DNA from 4 places in the Metaplanococcus flavidus genome. Region 4 is predicted to be linked to each of the others. Evidence: riboswitches for the same ligand, from Rfam matches in the RefSeq annotation. Region 4 holds a riboswitch; each other region holds the start of a gene.

Region 1 (5,289 bases), on a different contig from region 4:
TCCTGAATGGAAGTCAGTTCGCTGCGTTTTATGATTAATGTCTCCCCGAGTCGGAGAGCCTGTTTTTTGAATTGGATGCGCTGTCCAGCGTCTTCGATGCCGTCGAGATCTTTGACATGAGCCAGGCCGATCGTGCGACGGATCAACTCACAGCCGGCAAAGCCAAGCGCATCCCGGAAGATTTTTTGGAGCACCGATTGCCGGTAACCCGGAACATCCCTAAAGTCTTCAATGCCTTTGCTTTCCCACAGTTCAGTGAAGCGCGTTTCGAACACGTCCCAGGTATTTTCAATATGCCGCACGATTGTCTCCCGTCCTTCTCTGTTCCGCGTAATGCCTTGCACAATTAAGTTCGCAAGGAATAAGCCGACATCAAAGCCGATCGGTCCGTAAAACGCGAATTCCGGATCGATGACTTTGGTTTCATTGTCATCAGCAAAAATGCTGCCGGTATGAAGATCGCCGTGAAGCAATGCCTCCGCTTCCGTCAAGAAGCTGCGTTTCAACTTCGCCGCTTCGAGCTTCAAGCTGTCATTGTTCCAGATCGCCTCAACCGACTGCCGAAGCTCCGGTTCGAAATCGTTCGTCTCGTAGTCGAAAAATGGATCGGTGAACACCAGGTCTTCCGTTATCTTGCACAGTTCCGGATTGGAAAATTCCGCCGCCAGTCGTTTCTTTTCAAATGGATGTAAAGCGAAATCGGATGTATGGAATAAAGTCTGCGCCAGGTATTCACCGATATGAGCGGAAAGTTTCGGATAGCTCTTCCCTTGAATCAGGCCTTCGCGGGCAATTGTCAGATGTGAAAGGTCCTCCATCACTGTGTAGGCCAATTTGTCATCCGTGCCGTACACTGCCGGCACCAGGCCGGCTGCAAACTCGCCGTGCTTCCGGAGTGCCGCCGCTTCGATCGCGGCACGCTTCAGTGTCAGCGGCCAGCTTTCGCCCACCACTTTGGCATAAGGCAGCGCCTGCTTGATGATGATGCCTCTGCCGCTTTCCCGGTCGCTCACGCGGAAGACATAATTCAAATTGCCATCACCGATTTCCCGGCATTCAAGATTTGCGCCTTCCGTCAAAAGCCCTGCCGCCAATTCGATGGCTGCCGCTTCCGTCAAAGGCTCATATGTGGAAATTGCTGTAGTTGTCATGGTCATCTTCCTCTCAAATTCAATATAAAAACGCCTCTTTCCCGAAAGAAAGAGGCGCAGAATAAAGAGGTTCCATGCCTCTTATCTTTCAGAAATAAAATTTCTGATGGAATTAGCACCGTGCCTTGCGGGATGTTCATCCCGGCGCTAAAGCGCCCCTTCTCACGAAGGTATTACGGTCGGTTGCTGGGCGTCATAGGGCCAATTTCCCTCTGCCTGCTCTTGATAAGAGTACTAAAATTTGTATGAAGTTTTGTTATGAGTTGAATCCTATCACGAGTCAGAATTGACTGTCAACAAGATTTTTTGAAATTGTGAAGACCCTTAACATCCCAATTTAGAGACTTTTATAGAAGAAATACGGATAAATTTGTACGGAAATTTTTTTGAAGAATTTATGTTGATTAGTGATCTGCACTTGCCCACTCACTCCTATAAAAATCAAAGCCCTTTAAGCGGATGTTTTTCGCTGTGCGAAAAACTCCAGTGTCTGAAGGGAGCCTTCGCTGGAGGCGAAGGCTTTTCATTTCTTGTTTTATGGTTATGGAGCAGTTTCGTCGGGCTTGTTAAAGGGAGTCTGGTTTCGGTCGAGGTTTCATCTGCTTTTCTCTAAAAATGTTCGACGTTTGAGGAATAATGGCGTTTACTGCCGGCCGATTCTAGGGAATTCAGTGATTTCGAATGGGTTTGCTGCACCAACTGCCGGATCATGAGCGGCACCCACTCACTTCCAACTTTGCAATTTCCCCATCGCCATCTCTCCTTAAGAAGTTTCTCACAATTCCTTGTTGACAGAATTCTTCACACATGGAATAATCAGAATTACTTTATTGCAACAAACCCAACCGAATATCCAATTCTTATTTAGAGCAGGTGGAGGGACAAGCCCTACGAAGCCCGGCAACCGGTCCAGCGATGGACACGGTGCTAATTCTTGCAGCCAGAAGCTATGGCTGAGAAATAAGAAGTCGTTAACGCCCTTAACCTCTTCTTATTTGAAGAGGTTTTTTTATTTTTTATATAAAGGAGTGCAAATATATGAGCAGACTGTCAGCAAGCTACCAGGTATACGGCAAAGCGGGGTCATTTGAAAAGAAAGCGGAAGGCATCGCCCTCGGACTGACGATCGGATCCTGGACCGACTTGCCGCTACTCGAGCAGGAACAATTGAAGCAGCATAAAGGCGAAGTGGTATCGGTGGAGGAATTTCCACAAAGTCCTCATCCACTGAAGCCGGATGCAATCAAAGCACATATCAAAATCTCTTATCCAAGCGCAAACTTCTCGGCGGATTTGCCGGCCATCCTGACCACCGTTTTCGGCAAACTGTCACTCGACGGCGAAGTGAAATTACTGGATCTCGATTTTGAAGAAGGTTTGCTCAAAAAATTCCCGGGACCACGCTTCGGCATCGACGGCATCCGTGGATTGCTCGACGTCCATGGCCGCCCGCTCGTCATGAGCATCTTCAAAGGTGTGATTGGCCGGGACCTTGATTATTTAACGGCACAACTGCGACAGCAGGCGCTCGGCGGTGTCGATCTCGTCAAGGACGACGAAATCCTGTTCGACAATCCGTTGACTCCTTTTGAACAGCGCATCACCGAAGCGAAAGGAGTATTGCATGAAGTCTACACCCAAACCGGCCATCGCACGTTATACGCAGTCAACCTTTCTGGCCGCACATCCCAGCTTCGCGATAAAGCGAGACGCGCTCGCGAACTCGGCGCCGATGCCCTACTCTTCAATGTTCATGCATACGGACTTGATGTGCTACAGGAATTGGCGGAAGACGATGACATCGCTTTGCCGCTGATGGCGCACCCAGCATTCAGCGGCGCGTTCACTTCTTCCCCGTTCTACGGCGTTGCGGCTCCGCTGGCACTCGGCAAGCTGACGCGTTACGCCGGTGCCGACTTCTCGCTGTTTCCCTCCCCTTACGGCAGTGTTGCCATGGAGAAGACAGCGGCACTCTCTCTCGGCGAGCAGTTGACGAACGAAAGCCTGCTGCAACCGACGTTTCCGGTTCCTTCCGCCGGCATCCATCCCGGACTCGTGCCGTTACTCGTCAATGATTTCGGAATCGACAGTATCATCAATGCAGGCGGCGGCGTCCACGGACATCCGGACGGTGCTGCAGGCGGCGGCAAAGCTTTCCGCCAGGCGGTCGATGCGGTGCTGAAGGATCAAACACTGGAAAATGCCAGCCAACAGCAGCCGGAATTGAAAACAGCATTGGAATTATGGGGGTAAGTTATGAAACAACCAATCATCTTTTGTGATTTTGATGGCACAATCACGACAAACGATAATTTAATCGCCATCATGAAGCATTTCGATCCACCTGGCTGGGAACCCATCAAAGATGAGATTCTCGCACAAACCATCTCCATACGTGAAGGTGTCCAAAGGATGTTCTCTCTCCTGCCATCCTCCAAAGAGGATGAAGTAATCGCCTATGTGCTCAAACAGGCAGAGATTCGGGAAGGCTTCGGGGAATTCGTCGCTTACACCAGACAGCACAATATTCCGCTCTATATTGTCAGCGGCGGCATCGACTTTTTCGTCTATCCGCTGCTCGAACCGTTCGGACCGTTCGCAGGCATTTATTGCAATGAAGCGAATTTTTCCGGCGACTTGATCCGAATCGATTTCCCGCACGGCTGCGACGAACAATGTGCGAGCCAGGGCTGTGGCTGCTGCAAGCCATCAATCATCCGGAAGTTGCTTGCGGATGGTGCGACCAGCATCGTCATCGGAGATTCCATCACCGATCTGCAGGCGGCAAAGTATGCCGACCTGGTCATCGCCCGAGATTTCCTCATTGAAAAATGCGAAGAGCTGAACATTCCTTATGAACCTTTTGAAAATTTCGGAGATGTTACGGAAATTATCGAGGCGAAGTTGGGGGTGCGGTCATGACTCAACAGACATTAAACCATTTACAGGAAAAATGGTCGGAGCTGGCGGACGTCAAAGATGTGCTGGCCGCCCGCGACTGGTTCATGGGCACGAGCGGCAATCTTGCCATCAAAGTGAACAGTGAGCCGCTCCAGTTTCTGGTCACGGCGAGCGGCAAGGATAAATCTAAACGGACCGATGAGGATTTCCTCCTCGTCGGCGCGGACGGCGAACCGGTCGAAACCACTCACCTGAAACCTTCCGCCGAAACTTTATTGCACAGCGCCATATTCAATAAAACAAGCGCCGGCTGCAGCCTGCATGTCCACACCGTTGCCAACAACGTCCTGTCGGAGCTTTACGGGCGCGACGGCAAAATCGATTTTAAAGGGCAGGAACTCATCAAGGCATTTGGCCTGTGGGACGAAGATGCGGTGCTGTCCATACCGATCATTACCAACCACGCCAGTATCCCGCGGCTGGCTGAAGATTTCGAAGAACATCTGTCCGCCGATAAAGGCGCCGTGCTGATTCGCAACCACGGCATCACCGTGTGGGGCAAAGATGCGTTTGAAGCGAAGAAATTGCTGGAAGCGAGCGAGTTTTTATTTCAATACCAGCTCGCCCTTCTCCAATTAAAATAAAACCCAATCAGAGAGGAAGATTACTAATGGCAATCATCAAAATTCAAGGTACCGACGAAACAATTGAAGCACAAAACGAAGTCGCAGCATTTTTGGAGCAGCAGGAAGTTGTCTATGAGCATTGGGATATCGAAAAATTGCCGGAACCGCTCCGTGAAAAATTCGATTTGAGCGATGAGGAGAAAGAAGAAATTCTTCAGGCGTTCAAAGCGGAAATCGATGACATTTCCGAGCGCCGCGGCTACAAAGCGGCTGACGTGATTTCCCTGTCCGATTCCAATCCGAAGCTCGACGAATTATTGAAGAACTTCCAGCGCAAGCATATCCACACAGACGACGAAGTCCGCTATATCGTCAGCGGCCACGGCGTGTTCATCATTCAAGGCAAAGACGAGCGCTTTTTTGAAGTCCACCTGACGCCGGGCGATCTGATTTCCGTACCGGAAAACATCACGCATTATTTCACGTTGTCCGATGACCGCAAAGTCGTCGCCGTCCGCATCTTCGTTACGTCGGAAGGCTGGGTGCCGGTATACCAGGAAGAAAGCGTACAGAGCTGAAATGACAGATAAACCGTAGCCTTGGCTGCGGTT
Region 2 (5,289 bases), on a different contig from region 4:
GAAACTCTTATGTTTATTGTAGGGACTTTAAAGGTATTAATAAAGTAGAAGAACTTATTAATTTGAATGGAGAGTGGTTTTGGATGTCGAAAGAATTAAATCAGGAATTGAATGTACAGGTAGCATCATGGTCGGTGGTTTATACGAAGTTGCATAATTTCCACTGGTATGTTAAAGGTCATCAATTTTTCACCTTGCATGTGAAGTTTGAGGAATTATACAATGAAGCGACTTTGCATATGGATGAAATTGCGGAACGGTTGCTGGCACTTGGCGGCAAGCCCGTCGCTACAATGAAAGAGCAGTTGGAGCTGTCGGTTGTTCAGGAAGCGACAAGCAAAGAGGATTCGGATCACATGGTCGAGGCGGTTATTTCAGATTACGATAAGATCATGAAATCATTGAAAAAAGGAATGGAACTTGCGGCTGAAGACGGTGATGATATGACGGAAGATATGCTGAACGCTATTCATCAGTCTCTTGAGAAGCATTCATGGATGCTTTCTGCATTCCTTGGGGAAAAGAAGTAAAATAGAAGTACACAAGCGCACACGATTACATTTGTGTGCGCTTTTTTTATTTGTTCAGGAGTGATGGGGAATGGAATATACGGATTTGAATGGTTACCCGTGCAAACTGTCTTTTGAAAGAGGTGTGTTTCCTGTTGAAAGCCGGCACGTCTTAATCATAGCGAAGTTTGAAGATAAATGGCTTTTGACAGAGCATAGCGAACGGGGATTGGAGTTTCCGGGCGGTAAAGTCGAGACAGGCGAAAGTCTGATTGATGCGGCAAAGCGGGAAGTCTACGAGGAAACAGGCGGAAGGGTCGAGGGGCTGGAATGGTTTGCGGAATATCTTGTGCTTGGCAATCCGCCATTCTGCAAAACTGTATTCACAGGACATGTTTCTGCGATTGACCACATTACACGAATGGAAACGAATGGAGCGGTTTTGGTGGAACGATTGGAGCCGGACAATGCTTATAGTTTTCTGATGAAAGATGAAGGAATGAAAGAAATTATGGAACGGGTGATTAAGGATGGAAAATGGAAAGATTAGTTCAAAGCGGGCATATCCTTCACCGAATCCTCATGTGAAACTGACTGAAATTATCTATTGGTCGGAAGGATTGCGGGTAAAAGGGCTGCTTGCTGAACCGAAAAAACCGGGGAATTACAGCGGTATGCTATATTTGCGTGGTGGTATCCAGTCGATTGGCATGGTCCGGCCTGCACGCGCTGCGCAATATGCTTCCCAGGGCTTTGTCGTTTTTGCGCCTTATTACAGAGGCAACCGTGGTGGTGAAGGCAAGGATGAATTTGCGGGTGCTGATCGCTGGGACGCAGTGCATGCGGTGGATGTGCTGAAACAGTTCTGCAATGGCAATGTTCATCTGCTGGCATTTTCAAGAGGCGGCATTATGGCGCTTTGGACCGCCGTGCTGCGGGATGATATCACATCACTTGTCACATGGTCCGGCGTCACGGATACGGTACTGACTTATAAAGAACGTCCGGATATGCGGCGGATGATGAAGCGGATTTACGGCGGCACCCCTAATACAGCATTGACTGCTTATGAGGAAAGAAATCCGCTCATGCGATTGGATGAAGCAACCGCACCCATGCTTATAATACACGGGCTGCGAGACGAAAATGTGTTGCCGGCACAGGCGTATTTACTCGAAGAGGCTTTGAAGTTGAATGGCCAGCCGCACGAAACCTGGTATTTTCCGGACTATGATCATTTTTTCCCACCAGCGGAAAACCGGAAAACGGTTGCTGCTTTGGCACATTGGATGAAAGAAACAGAAAAACAGTAAAAAATAGCATCAAAAAAGCACATCCGGCGAAACTGCCGAATGTGCTTTTGCTCATTATTTTGTTAACGGGCCGCCCTGAGCGCTGATGTCAGCTGAAACGGAGCCGAATTTCTTGAAATTATCCTGGAATTTTTTAGCCAGCTCATTTGCTTTTGTATCGTAAGCTTCTTTATCGGCCCAGGCATCACGAGGATTTAGAACTTCCGTCGGCACTCCTTGAATTTCCTGTGGAATGCTGAGGCCGAATACGGCTTCCTGTTCTGTCTTGACGTTTTGCAACTCGCCTTTGATCGCTGCGCGAACCATTGTGCGGGTGTAAGATAGTTTCATGCGGCTTCCTGTTCCATACACTCCGCCGGTCCAACCTGTGTTGACAAGGAAGACTTCGACTTCGTGCTCGTCGATTTTATTGCCGAGCATTTCAGCATAGACCGTTGCATGCAGCGGCAGGAAAGGTGAGCCGAAGCAAGTCGAGAAAGTTGCTTCCGGAGAGGTGATGCCGCGTTCCGTGCCGGCTAATTTTGAAGTATAGCCGCTAAGGAAGTGGTACATTGCCTGCTCTTTTGTCAGTTTGCTGATTGGCGGCAATACGCCGAATGCATCAGCAGTCAGGAAGACGATCGTTTTTGGATGTCCAGCCATTGATGGATGGATGCTGTTGTCGATCGCATCAATCGGGTAAGCTGCGCGTGTATTTTCCGTCAGAGACCCATCATCGTAATCCGGAATGCGTGTTTCCGGATCTACGACAACATTTTCAAGAACCGAACCGAAACGGATTGCATCAAAAATCTGCGGTTCGTTTTCACGGGAAAGGTTGATCGTTTTTGCATAGCAGCCGCCTTCGATATTGAAAACACCGTTATCAGACCAGCCATGCTCGTCATCACCGATCAATTTACGGTCCTGGTCAGCAGACAATGTTGTTTTGCCTGTTCCCGACAGACCGAAGAACAATGCGACGTCTCCGTCCTGGCCAACGTTTGCCGAGCAGTGCATCGGGAGGATGCCTTTTTCAGGCAGGATATAGTTCATGATCGAGAAGATTGATTTTTTCATTTCGCCTGCGTATTCAGTGCCGCCGATCAAAATTACTTTCTTTTCCATGGAAACGATGATGAAAGTTTCGGAATCTGTGCCGTCAATAACTGGATTTGCCTGGAAAGTAGGAGCATAGACCACTGTGAATTCAGCATCATGGATTTTCAGTTCTTCAGCAGACGGACGGATGAATAATTGATGGGCAAACAGATTGTGCCACGCGTATTCATTGATCGTCTGGATGTGCAGACGCGACTCCGGGTCTGCACCGGCGAAGCCTTTGAAAACGAAAAGTTCATCTTTTTGCTTGAGGTGCGCAAGGACTTTAGCATACAGGTTCTCGAAAACTTCAGAAGAAATCGGACGATTTACAGTACCCCAGTCAATTTTGTCTTTCGAAATATCTTCTACTACCATATACTTGTCTTTAGGTGAACGACCCGTGTATTTTCCAGTTTCGGCTTTTACTGCACCTTCGCGGGTCAAAACTGCCTCGCCGCGTGAAGTTGCCGCCTCTACTAATTGTGGGACCGACCATTGTGTATTGACATTAGGGCCATTTAATAGGTCTTTTAAATCGCTGACGAAGTTAACTGAGTTCATATATGTACCTTCCTTTTCGGTTATTCCCAAGGCATTGGGGAAGAGTTATATTCGAACATTAGTATAACACATTAACCCGATTAGTCTATACTAATAAGCGGGTTGAATTGAAAATTCGTCGTTTGTGCATATTTAATACCCTTAATGTAATGATTTCATGCATTTATTGAGAATAAATATTAAAAACCGTTGACATCATATAATGGTTTCCGTATGATGAAAAATTGAACGGATACTCTTATTCCGAGCTGGTGGAGGGGGCAGGCCCTATGAAACCCGGCAACCTGCTGCATCGTGCAGCGCTGGTGCCAAACCTGAAGCAAGGCTCTTAGGCCTTGGACGATAAGAGTGAAAGGTGCTTATGATGATTTCTCCTTTCCTCATTTATATATGAGTGAGGGATTTTTTTATGCCATGCCCTTAATCCTCGTGTACAAAGGCCACAACGGCTTGAAGTTCAATCCAACTTGTTTGGAACGGGCTTGACATGGGAAAACGAGTACCGTATCAATTTCGAGAGCAATCTCGCAGGATATAAGGAGGAACATTTTTTGACAAACCGTCGATTATTCACATCAGAATCAGTAACAGAAGGACATCCGGATAAAATCTGTGATCAAATCTCAGATGCAATCCTGGACGCGATCCTCGCAGAAGACCCGAACGCACGGGTAGCGTGCGAAACAACCGTGACCACAGGCCTTGTTCTCGTGGCGGGCGAAATTACAACATCAACTTATGTAGACATACCGAAAGTCGTGCGCCAGACCGTTAAGGAAATTGGTTATACCCGCGCGAAATATGGCTTTGACTCTGAAACGAGTGCTGTCCTGACGGCGATCGATGAGCAATCACCGGATATTGCCGCCGGAGTGAACGTTGCTCTTGAGTCGCGTGAAGGCCAGATGACAGATAAAGAATTGGATGATATCGGAGCAGGAGACCAGGGTCTGATGTTCGGATACGCAACCAATGAAACAGAAGAATTGATGCCGTTGCCGATCAGCCTTGCCCATAAATTGGCAAGACGCCTTGCGGAAGTGAGAAAAGAGGAAATTCTTCCATATCTGCGTCCGGATGGCAAAACCCAGGTAACAGTTGAATACGATGAAAATGAAAAACCGGTTCGTGTGGATACAATTGTTATTTCCACTCAGCATCACCCGGAAGTAACACTTGAGCAAATCCAGCGCAATATTAAGGAATATGTAATCGATGAAGTTGTTCCTGCAAATTTGCTGGATGATGAAACAAAATACTTCATCAACCCGACCGGCCGCTTCGTAATTGGCGGACCTCAGGGAGATGCCGGTTTGACTGGCCGCAAAATCATCGTAGATACTTACGGTGGCTATGCACGTCATGGCGGCGGCGCATTCTCCGGTAAAGACGCGACGAAAGTTGACCGTTCCGGTGCTTATGCAGCCCGTTATGTAGCGAAGAACATTGTCGCTTCCGGCCTGGCGGAAAAATGTGAAGTGCAATTGGCTTATGCCATCGGTGTTGCACATCCGGTATCCATTTCAATCGATACGTTCGGAACAGGCAAAATCAGTGAATATCAATTCATCGATCTTGTCCGCGGCAATTTTGACCTGCGTCCGGCAGGCATCATCAAAATGCTTGACCTTCGCCGCCCGATTTACAAGCAAACGGCAGCTTATGGCCATTTCGGCCGTACAGATGTGGATCTGCCTTGGGAACGCACAGAAAAAGCAGATGCGTTGAAAGAACAATCCGGAATTTAATCGAAACAAAAAGCGCACGAGCCCTTAGGCTTGTGCGCTTTGTTATTATTGCAACGATTTATAATAAGCGGCTTT
Region 3 (5,289 bases), on a different contig from region 4:
CTCGAGGAGTTGGCCGTTGGAGTCTGGACACCGAAAAGCGACGGTGCCCGTTAAGCTCTGAAAGGCAAGAGGTGGACCAAATGTAATTTGGTCCACCTCTTTGCGACGAAGCTAGCGAAGCGATGCAACGCCCTTTCATGTCTCGAAGCTAGCGCAGCGGTGCAGAGACAGGAGCAATAAGGCTTTTGACAGACCAGCGAAGTGGCGTTCTTTGCCGCGCAGCTGGGCTGACTTATGACCCGAAGAGCTGGGCCACCGGAGTCTGGACACCGAAAAGCGACGGTGCCCGTTAAGCTCTGAAAGGCATAAGTCAGACCAGCGAAGTGGCGTTCTTTGCCACGCAGCTGGGCTGACTTATGACCCGAAGAGCTGGGCCACCGGAGTCTGGACACCGAAAAGCTGCCGTTAGCGTCTGAACAGCATACAAAGAAAAAGCATCCCGCAAAAATTGCGGGATGCTTTTTTTATATTTGTTTCATCGAGTCGCCTTAACCTGTTCTTCTTTATATAGAAACTTCCCGACAAACCCGCTCCATTTTCCGAACTCCACCAGAAATCCATCGTGGCCGAAATCTGTTTCGATGATTTCCCAGGATGCATCTGCCTGCTCTGCCAGCCAGGGAATCATCAGTTCAGCCGGATACAAAAGATCATGCGTATACGAAATTGAAAGAATCGGACATGCCACCTTCCGTCCCTCCAGATCATGGCTGTTCATAGCTTTCAATAAAATCAGGTAGCTATTGGCATCAAAACGCTGAGCCAGTTTACTGCCCTGATAATCCAAATACGATTCTACCTCAAAATTGTTTCCACTTCCGGAACGCCCGAAGCGCTCGTTAAATAGTTTGCCGGTCCGGTAACTGATCATCCCTGCCATCCTTGCAAGATGAAACCCTTTGAAATCACAGGATCCTGTGTAGTGTCCATTTTGAAAATCAGGATCATTTTCAATCGCTTGAATGCCAATGTGATTAAAAGCCAGCGCATAACTGGAGAACGACGGGGTGACCGCAAGCGGCACGATTGTTTCTATATATTCCGGATAGAGCGCTCCCCATTCGAGTGTTTTCATGCCCCCGAGTGAACCGCCGATAACTGTCTTTAATTTCTCAATACCCAAAATTCTCAATGCTTGATATTCGGCACGCACCATATCTTTTATGGTCAACAATGGAAAATCCGAACGGTACGGTGCCCCAGTTTGCGGATTAATTGATAACGGACCCGTGGAACCATGGCAGCCGCCCAGCACATTAAAGGAGATTACCTGGAATTTATCTGTATCCAAAGTTTTGCCGGGACCTGCCATGCCGCTCCACCACCCCGGCTGTTCTTCGGTGCCGACAGCATACTGATCTCCCGTCAATGCATGGCAAATCAGTATTGTCGGGTTGTCGAAATTGCCGTTCCGCTCATATGCCAATTCCACTCCTTCGAGCACAACTCCTGATTCCAATGCCAGATCCCCGATGGCTACTGTCTTCATGCCATTCTCCTCCTATACTTGCTGAACTGCTGCGGCTTTGATGGCCTGCTCCAAGTCAGCGATCAGATCTTCCGGGTTTTCCAGTCCGACCGACAGACGAATCATTTCTTCTGTCACACCGGATTGTTCCAATCCTTCTGCGTTCAATTGCTGATGCGTTGTGGATGCCGGATGGATGATCAGCGATTTTGCATCTCCCACGTTTGCCACATGGGACCACAGGCTGACTCCATCAATCACTCTCCTGCCAGCATCCCTTCCGCCTTTGATGCCGAAATTGACGATTGAACCAAAAGTATCTTTTAGATATTTTTGGGCCAGTCCATGTGAGGGATGATCTTCGAATCCGATGTAATTGACCCATTCAACCTGCGGATGGCTGCGTAAATAGTCGGCGATAATTCCGGCATTGCTGCTGTGCCTCGGCAAGCGCAAATGCAGCGTTTCCAGGCCCTGCAAGAAAATATGTGCACTGTCTGGGCTCAATGAGGGTCCGAAATCACGCAATAGCTGAACACGCAATTTTGTCGCGAAAGACGCCCCTTCCGCGTCAATTCCATAACGGATACCGTGATAGCTGTCATCAGGCTCCGTATAATTCGGAAATCTTTCATGGTTCCAATTGAATTTCCCACCATCCACGGCAATTCCGCCGATTGCTGTACCGTGCCCGCCGATCCATTTGGTCGCTGAATGAATGACCACATCTGCACCGAACGCGATAGGATTGCTGCCAAAAGGCGAAGCGAATGTATTGTCGATTAACAACGGAATATTGTATTCATGGGCAATCTCTGCCACCCGCTCCACATCAAAAACATTGAGACTCGGATTGCCGATAGTTTCGCCAAAGAAAACTTTCGTTTTGTCGGTAACGGCTGATCGGAAGTTTTCGGGATCTGTGCCATCGACGAATTTCACGGTAATGCCGTAGCGCGGTATAGTTTTTGCGAATAAATTATAAGTGCCCCCATAAAGATTACTGTCCGCCACCACTTCATCTCCGGCTTCTGCGATGTTCATAACCGAAAAGGCGATTGCCGCCATTCCTGAAGACAATGCGACTGCAGCCGTCCCACCTTCAAGCAGCGCCACACGCTGTTCAAAGACATCCACTGTCGGATTCATAATACGTGAATAGATATTCCCGGTTTCTTTCAACCCGAATAAATTTTGTGCATGTTCTGTATCCCGGAATACATAGGAAGTTGTTTTATGGATCGGTACCGCTCGTGCGCCTGTTTCCGGATCGGGCTGCTGGCCGCCGTGAAGTAAAAGTGTCTCTGGTTTGAAATTCGTCATTTTTTATTCCTCCATAAATTTTATTAGATGGTCCTTAAAGTAGACGAGGGAATAGAAAAAAGGCCCCCTTCTAATTAGAAGAGGGCCGCTGTATACGGAGTTTCCTCCTCTCATCTGCCAAACTGTCGTTCCAGTCTGTAGGAATTAGCACCTTTCCAAGCTGGGTTGCTTGTTGGTTGCCGGGCATCGCAGGGCCTATTCCCTCCGCCACTCTGGATAAGAGTATTCAGATTCAGTTTTCCATCTTGTTGAGAAGTATAAATAATGATACGATATTTTGTCAAGGAGGTTGTCGGATAATTTTGAAACTTCCTTCTTATTCATACGTTTAATATTAAGAAAGGCAGGGGCAAACTATGATTTTATGGATTTTTTCCGCACTTATTTCAGGTTATTTAATTGGCTGCCTGCATGGCTCAGTTGTCGCACAACTTTTATCGGGCAAAAATATCAAATCAACAGGTGTGAAAAATTCGGGAGCAGCGAATGCCGCAATCGTTCTTGGCTGGAAATACGGGGCAATGGTGGCGTTTCTTGATATTGCCAAAGGTTTTGCCGCAGTCCTGGCCATGCGCTTTTTGCTTGGCGCGAGCAGCCTGCCCGCAGAAACGGTTTGGGCGATCCTCTTTTTCATCGCTGCCGGGGTAGTTCTCGGCCACAATTTTCCGTTTTATATGAAATTTAATGGCGGCAAAGGAACGGCAGCAGTCATTGGCGTGATGATTGCGCTGGACTGGAAACTCGGATTACTCGGACTGGCGCTCCTCATTGCCATTGCACTTGCCACAGATTATCTGGTAATCGGCGTGCTGGCCCTGTATGCAATGTTCATCATTATCGCGTTTTGGCCGGCAGAAGGCTTGTGGCCCTATGTTATCGCGCTTGCACTGATGGCAATGTCGCTATGGAAACATCTTGAAAATATCAACCGTATCAGGGATGGCTCTGAAAATAAAGTCTCTGCCGTACTGCGAAAAAAAGCTGCAGACTCCCATTGAGGGCTGCATTTTTTTCATTCCTTACAAGATTTACAGATTTCTTTTTATTCATGTTAAAATAAGGACAATACATATTTCAGGAGGCCTTTAATCATGATTGAAACTTTAATCGAGCGATTGATCCGTTATGCAAAAATCGATACACAATCCAATTTCGAGAACCTGGAAACCCCGTCCACACCCGGACAATGGGATCTTTTGCGGGAATTGGAGAAAGAAATGAAAGAAATCGGTTTGGAAGACGTAGATATGGATGCCCATGGTTATCTATTCGGCACACTGCCGGCCACTTCCGACAAAGAGCTTCCAGTTATCGGATTTCTTGCCCATGTTGATACAGCTACCGACTTTACCGGCAAGAACGTCAACCCGAAACGTGTAGACAATTATGATGGCAAAGATGTGCCGTTGAATGATTCGATTACAATGACCGTCCAGGATTTCCCGGATCTGCAAAATTACATCGGCCATACGCTGATTACAACGGACGGCACCACCCTGCTTGGAGCAGACAATAAAGCCGGTGTCGCTGAAATCATGACGGCGATGGAATATCTCATTCAGCATCCGGAAATTGAACATGGTAAAATCCGTGTCGCTTTCACTCCGGATGAAGAGATCGGGCGAGGCCCCCATAAATTCGATGTTGAGCGATTTGGTGCCGACTACGCCTACACAATGGACGGCGGCCCTCTTGGTGAACTTCAATATGAAAGCTTCAATGCAGCTATAGGAAAGTTGACTGTTCAGGGAAAAAGTGTCCATCCCGGGTCAGCTAAAGACAAAATGTTGAATGCATCGACCATCGCCATCAAGTTCCAGAACGCTATGCCTGAAAATGAAGTTCCTGAAAAGACGGAAGGCTATGAAGGATTCATTCATCTGAACAATTTTAAAGGTGATGTCGAGCAAGCTACTTTAATCTATATCATCAGGGATTTTGACAAAGACAAATTCGAAGCGAAAAAAGCGCATATGCAGCAAACAGCCCAAAAGCTTCAGGAACAATTCGGAGCAAACGTGCTCACTCTTGAACTTGAAGATCAATATTACAATATGAGAGAAAAAATCGAACCTGTCATGGAGATCGTGGACGCGGCAGAAAATGCCATGAAGACGCTCGGCATCGAACCCCACATTGTCCCTGTCCGCGGAGGAACTGATGGTTCACAGCTTTCCTACAAAGGAATGCCAACACCGAATATCTTTACAGGCGGCGAAAATTATCATGGCAAATACGAGTTCATCTCTGCAGAAAATATGGAAAAAGCTGCACAGCTGATCGTCGAAATGGTGAAAATCGAAAAATAAAAAATGAAAGCCGATATTCCACAAAACAGCTTCGCTTGCCTGGGGGCTCGCGCTGAGCTAACTCGAGGCTTCGCTCGAGTGGATCTCAGCACTTCGCTTGGTCCCCTGGGCGTCTTCGCTGTTTTGCTCCATATCTCAGCTCTTTTTCTATAAAGGAATAGACTTTTAAGTGTGTTGTATGTGAGAAGG
Region 4 (5,289 bases):
CCCATTCTTCCAGGATGAAATCCTGAATCTCTTCTGATGTAAGAGCTTCAACCAATGCCTGAACTTCTTCACTGTCTTCATCACCTGAACGAACGGCGATAATGTTTACATACGGTGAATCTGATTCTTCAAGGGCAATTGAATCTTCCTGCGGGCTGATGCCTGCATCGATTGCATAGTTGGAGTTGATCAACACCGCATCTCCTTCACCCTGCTCATACATTTGCACCAATAAAGCTGCTTCGAAATCTGTTTCAAATTGCAGATCTTTCGGGTTTTCAGTAATATCACTTACTTCAGCTTTTGTTTTATCGATGTCTTCAGCTAAAGTGATCAATCCCTCCGCTTCCAGCATGGACAAAATACGTCCGTGGTCAGCAACTGAACTGCTCATTAAAATTGTGCCACCTTCCGGAAGCTCCTCTAAAGAGTCGTATTCCTGGGAGTAAACACCGATTGGCTCAATATGGATACCGCCGGCATTTGCAAAGTCATAATCGTTCTCTTCCATTTGTGCTTCGAAATATGGGATATGCTGAAAGTAGTTGGCATCAATTTCGCCCGATTCAAGATGCTGGTTCGGGAAAATATAATCCTGGTAAGTTTCGATTTCCAATTCAATTCCCTGCTCTTCAAGAATCGGCTGGACCTGCTCTAAAATTTCTGCGTGCGGCACGTTAGAGGCACCCACAGTTAATGTACTTGTTTCTCCTTCACCAGATCCGCCATTATTTGAGTCACTGCCGGATTCACTGTTGTCGCTTCCGCATCCTGCTAAAGCTAAAGTTGCCAATAAAGTTCCTGTTAAAAGTTTTTTCATAATTTGTACTCTCCCTTTTCTTTGTTGTTAGTTTTTTATGTCAACGGAAGGTCCGTCATCAACGTTTGTCAGCCCTTCTGGTCCATGCATCCCCTACAAATTGGATGAAAAAGACGATGATTAAAATTAATATGGTGGCCATTAATACAACATCCGGCCGGGTTCGCTGAAAACCATCCAGGAACGCCAGTGTTCCCAGTCCTCCGGCACCAATGACACCGGCCATTGCAGTATAACCAACCAAAGCAATCGAGGTCACCGTGATACCTGAAATCAGCGCCGGCTTCGATTCCGGCAATAACACCTTGCGAATAATGGTCGATGTAGTGGCACCCATCGACCGTGCTGCTTCAACGACGCCTTTGTCGATTTCCTGGAAAGCGATCAGCACCAGCCGTGCATAAAACGGGGCCGCTCCTATGATCAGTGCCGGCAATGCGGCGTTCGGTCCCCGTATGGTTCCGATCAGAAAACTTGTGAAAGGAATCAAAAGGATAATCAGAATGATAAAAGGAATGGAGCGGAAAACATTGACGAAAACTCCAGTCAGCCAATTGACGATTTTATTGGCCCATAATTGCTTTGGCGCTGTCAAAAATAAAATAATGCCGAGTACGAGACCGATAATGAAAGTGAATGCAGTCGACATTGCTGTCATATACATAGTTTCCAACGTCGCTTCCCACATATCGTCCCAATCGACATTTGGAAATAATGACTCAATCATTTGCCATCACCTCCGTTTGCACTTTCTCTTGTTTGAGGAAAAGAATAGCATCCGCAATTTCCTGTTTCGAACCTTTTAACTGCAGAATCAATGTACCGTATGCTCCGCGCTGAGTATGAGATATATCTCCCTGCACAATATTGACTTCCACCGGATAATTGCGGATCAGCTTCGTCAAAATCGGCTGTTCTGTCTGCTCTCCAACGAAAATTAATTTCACCAGCTCACCCGTCGGATATAATTCTCGGAGATGCTTGATCGTGGCAGTAGAGTCTTCTGTTTCGGTCACCTGTGCCACGAAGCGTTTCGTAATATCTTTTTTCGGTGACCGGAAGATTGTCAGCACATCGCCCAGTTCCACAACCTTGCCGCCTTCCATGACCGCAACGCGGTGGCAGATTTTCCGGATAACGTGCATTTCATGCGTTATCAAAACAATCGTCAAACCGAGACGCTTATTGATATCGACCAGCAAATCCAGGATCGCATCTGTCGTTTCCGGATCGAGTGCCGAAGTTGCTTCATCGCAAAGCAGTACTTCCGGATCATTGGCAAGTGAACGGGCAATTCCGACACGCTGCTTCTGTCCACCCGAGAGTTGGGAAGGATAAGCATTTTCGCGTCCGGCCAAACCAACCAATTCGACGAGTTCCTTGACTCTCGACTCTCTCTTCGCTTTAGGCACCCCGGCAATTTCAAGAGGAAACTCAATATTCTCCTGAACCGTGCGAGACCAGAGGAGATTGAAATGCTGAAAAATCATACTCACTTTCTGGCGCGCTTTACGTAAATCTGCCCCTTTAATGGCAGTAATTTTTTGGCCATTGACGTCGACTGTGCCTGATGATGGTTTTTCCAAACCATTCAACAACCGGATCAATGTACTTTTCCCTGCGCCACTGTAGCCGATAATACCAAAAATTTCCCCGTCATCGATCGACAAGTTAACATTATCCACTGCCGTCAGGACCGTTTTGCCGGTATCAAATTTCTTAGTCAAATCCTTTAACTGAATCATTGTTGCACACTCCTACTCCAAAATAAAATGCCCTTCTGCTCGAAAACGAGCAGAAGGGCATGCATAAAAAATATACGTTAACCGTTCTCTCATCTTCCAAAGCGTTCGCTTTGTGTGACTTGGCACCATTTCATTTTCATGACGGTTGCCGGGCTTCACAGGGTACTTCCCTCCACCACTCTGTATAAGAGTTACGTTATTAAGTTTGTTATTCAGGTTCTTAATTTAACACGGCTCAATTTATCCGTCAACAATTTTTAACTTCTCATAAATATAAGGCACGGAATGGAAGGCATAAACCTTCTCTTTCAGCTTGCCGTTCTCCGTGATCAAAAGACACGGGACACTCTCCACTTCATATAAAGAAGCGATTTCCTGCACATAATTTAAATTCGCTTTGCCGATCGGCAATTCCGGCATGGCTGCGGTCACAACCTCCAGCATTTTGGAAGCCAGCTGGCAGGTGCCGCACATTGGGGTATATAGATAATAAGCCGATACCTTATTGGTATTTTTGGCTTTGGTCCAATCTTTATGGTTCCATTCTTCCATGTTTCGTCATCCTTCTGTTAACAAATTATTGACCCTTATATTGGCTGCAATAAGGACATCCATAAGAATACGCAATGGCGTCGTTGCGACTTCTTTATAAGTCCGGTCAATATAAAAATGTCTTGCTTCAGGAAACTCCCGTTTCACCAGTTTCCTGAGCTTTTCGCCGGATTTATCCGCATCCACCAGAATAATGATGTCCTGCCCTTCAAATGGCAGCAGCAATTCTTCGAGCCTCGTTGCACTTACTGTACCATTAGTACAAAGAATCGTCACGGATTCTGCAATGAGCGGAGCGATCCTGTTTTTATCTGAAATGCCTTCCACCACAATTACTTTGTCCATAAACCAACACCCCGCTGATTCTATAGAATATATAAAACTGGCAGTGCCTGTTCAACTTATGTTCAAAAGAGCTTGCCGCTGAAGTCCGGATATTGAAAAAAGCGCCAGGGTACAGGCGCTTTCCGGGTATTATTCGTTCGTCATTTCCTTATAAGCGTCAGCGTCCATCAAATCATTCATCTCATCTTCAGACGGTGCCTCGATGACTACCATCCATGCTTGTTCATACGGGGATTCGTTTACGAATTCCGGGCTGTCTTCCAGTTCAGAATTGACTTCAACAACTTTTCCGCTTACTGGTGCATATAGTTCAGAAACGGTTTTAACAGATTCAACACTGCCGAACGGCTCATTTTTTTTCAGCTCATCACCGACCTGCGGCAATTCCACGAAAACGATGTCTCCAAGTTCAGCCTGTGCAAAATGCGTAATACCGATAGTTGCTTTGCCGTCTTCAAGTTTAACCCATTCATGTTCTTTTGAATAACGAAGTTCTTGTGGTGTGCTCATCCAAACGCCTCCAAAATATGTAGTTGCTTCAATTTCAGTTTGACATAATAACGATGCAATTACAAGATAGCACAATCTTTAAGACCAGCTATTTTCGAAGGCCTCTTCTTTAAATCCAAGAGTCGCTTTTTCGCCGTCCCAAACAAGCGGCCTCTTGATCAGCATGCCGTTTGAAGACAGCAGCTCAAGTTTTTCATCCGCCGACATTTCACCTAGCTTATCTTTTAATTGCAACTCGCGGTATTGCTGGCCGCTCGTATTGAAAAATTTCTTCAGGTCGATGCCGCTGCTGTCGACGATTCTTTTCAATTCCTCTTTTGTCGGCGGATTGTCGACGATATGTATTTCCTTGAAGTCCACCTCATGGGCGGCAAGCCATTTCTTTGCCTTCTGGCAGCTGCTGCATTGCGGATACCAATAAAAATCCATCATGTAAATAAAACCTCCTTCTTGTTTCTATTCTAGCAAAGCCCTGTTATTCGGGCGAAGAAAAAGCGCCACCAAGAGTTGGCGGCGCTTTGGAGTAATGATTAAACGATATATTTTTCTGCGTCGATCAATTTCACAGCGGCTTCACGTTTTTTCGCGATGACGTTGTAAGGAGTTGAACGCGTCAGTTTGCGAAGAGCTGAAAGCATCATACGCTGGTTGTCGCCTTCGATTGCAGCAATCAAAGTTTCTTTTGCATCTTTTTCGATCTTGTCGAATGCTTCCTGGCAATAGATTTGTGTATAAAGAAGTTTTTGCGACGCTTTTTCTTCACCTGAAGCGGCAATCGCTTTTTCAGTGCGCAGTACTGCGGACTCCATCGCAAAGACGTTGCTGACGATATCTGCAATGTTCACAAGTACTTCCTGTTCCTGCTCCAATTTCGTTCCGTATGTTTGGGCAGCAAGACCCGTTGCAAGGATTGCGATTTTCTTCGCATTGTTAACAAGGTATTTTTCCTGAGCCAAAGCTTCTGTGCCAACTTCTTCCGGCATCATCATCAATAATTCTTCCTGAAGTTTCATGGCATGCTGCAATAGTGGCAATTCGCCTTTCATCGCTTTGCGCAATAATGTGCCAGGAACCAGAAGACGGTTGATTTCGTTTGTTCCTTCGAAAATACGGTTGATGCGTGAATCGCGGTAAATGCGCTCGATTTCGTATTCCTGCATGAAGCCGTAGCCACCGTGCAATTGAACACCTTCATCAACGATATAATCCAATGTTTCCGTGCCGAAGAATTTATTCATCGAGCATTCCACTGCAAATTCAGCGATTGAATCTGCTACAAGCTTGCCGTTTGCGTGTTCTTCGTCTGAAAATCCGCTC

The links. Region 4 has a riboswitch for S-adenosylmethionine ahead of ACFQ1X_RS13365 (methionine ABC transporter ATP-binding protein). Riboswitches for the same ligand answer to the same signal wherever they lie in the genome.
Region 1: it holds a riboswitch for S-adenosylmethionine, as region 4 does, so the genes downstream of both, mtnW (2,3-diketo-5-methylthiopentyl-1-phosphate enolase) here and ACFQ1X_RS13365 (methionine ABC transporter ATP-binding protein) in region 4, are expected to answer to the same signal.
Region 2: it holds a riboswitch for S-adenosylmethionine, as region 4 does, so the genes downstream of both, metK (methionine adenosyltransferase) here and ACFQ1X_RS13365 (methionine ABC transporter ATP-binding protein) in region 4, are expected to answer to the same signal.
Region 3: it holds a riboswitch for S-adenosylmethionine, as region 4 does, so the genes downstream of both, ACFQ1X_RS00575 (O-acetylhomoserine aminocarboxypropyltransferase/cysteine synthase family protein) here and ACFQ1X_RS13365 (methionine ABC transporter ATP-binding protein) in region 4, are expected to answer to the same signal.

Annotation. Positions count from the first base shown of each region.
Region 1 is NZ_JBHTKI010000012.1:102,103-107,391, forward strand. It holds gene mtnK (S-methyl-5-thioribose kinase) at 1-1,151, opposite strand, end outside; SAM riboswitch class I at 1,230-1,383, opposite strand; SAM riboswitch class I at 2,009-2,118, shown strand; gene mtnW (2,3-diketo-5-methylthiopentyl-1-phosphate enolase) at 2,190-3,404, shown strand; gene ACFQ1X_RS09440 (2-hydroxy-3-keto-5-methylthiopentenyl-1-phosphate phosphatase) at 3,408-4,073, shown strand; gene ACFQ1X_RS09445 (methylthioribulose 1-phosphate dehydratase) at 4,070-4,696, shown strand; gene ACFQ1X_RS09450 (1,2-dihydroxy-3-keto-5-methylthiopentene dioxygenase) at 4,723-5,256, shown strand.
Region 2 is NZ_JBHTKI010000006.1:13,587-18,875, forward strand. It holds gene ACFQ1X_RS02705 (Dps family protein) at 84-530, shown strand; gene ACFQ1X_RS02710 (NUDIX domain-containing protein) at 601-1,059, shown strand; gene ACFQ1X_RS02715 (alpha/beta hydrolase family protein) at 1,040-1,822, shown strand; gene pckA (phosphoenolpyruvate carboxykinase (ATP)) at 1,877-3,466, opposite strand; SAM riboswitch class I at 3,702-3,815, shown strand; gene metK (methionine adenosyltransferase) at 4,018-5,214, shown strand; gene ACFQ1X_RS02730 (gamma carbonic anhydrase) at 5,260-5,289, opposite strand, start outside.
Region 3 is NZ_JBHTKI010000002.1:36,861-42,149, forward strand. It holds gene metX (homoserine O-acetyltransferase MetX) at 476-1,489, opposite strand; gene ACFQ1X_RS00575 (O-acetylhomoserine aminocarboxypropyltransferase/cysteine synthase family protein) at 1,502-2,791, opposite strand; SAM riboswitch class I at 2,899-3,014, opposite strand; gene ACFQ1X_RS00580 (glycerol-3-phosphate acyltransferase) at 3,148-3,789, shown strand; gene pepT (peptidase T) at 3,883-5,100, shown strand.
Region 4 is NZ_JBHTKI010000021.1:17,633-22,921, forward strand. It holds gene ACFQ1X_RS13355 (MetQ/NlpA family ABC transporter substrate-binding protein) at 1-820, opposite strand, end outside; gene ACFQ1X_RS13360 (methionine ABC transporter permease) at 879-1,547, opposite strand; gene ACFQ1X_RS13365 (methionine ABC transporter ATP-binding protein) at 1,540-2,565, opposite strand; SAM riboswitch class I at 2,652-2,756, opposite strand; gene ACFQ1X_RS13370 (thioredoxin family protein) at 2,806-3,117, opposite strand; gene ACFQ1X_RS13375 (toprim domain-containing protein) at 3,124-3,462, opposite strand; gene gcvH (glycine cleavage system protein GcvH) at 3,592-3,972, opposite strand; gene ACFQ1X_RS13385 (arsenate reductase family protein) at 4,051-4,404, opposite strand; gene ACFQ1X_RS13390 (acyl-CoA dehydrogenase family protein) at 4,503-5,289, opposite strand, start outside.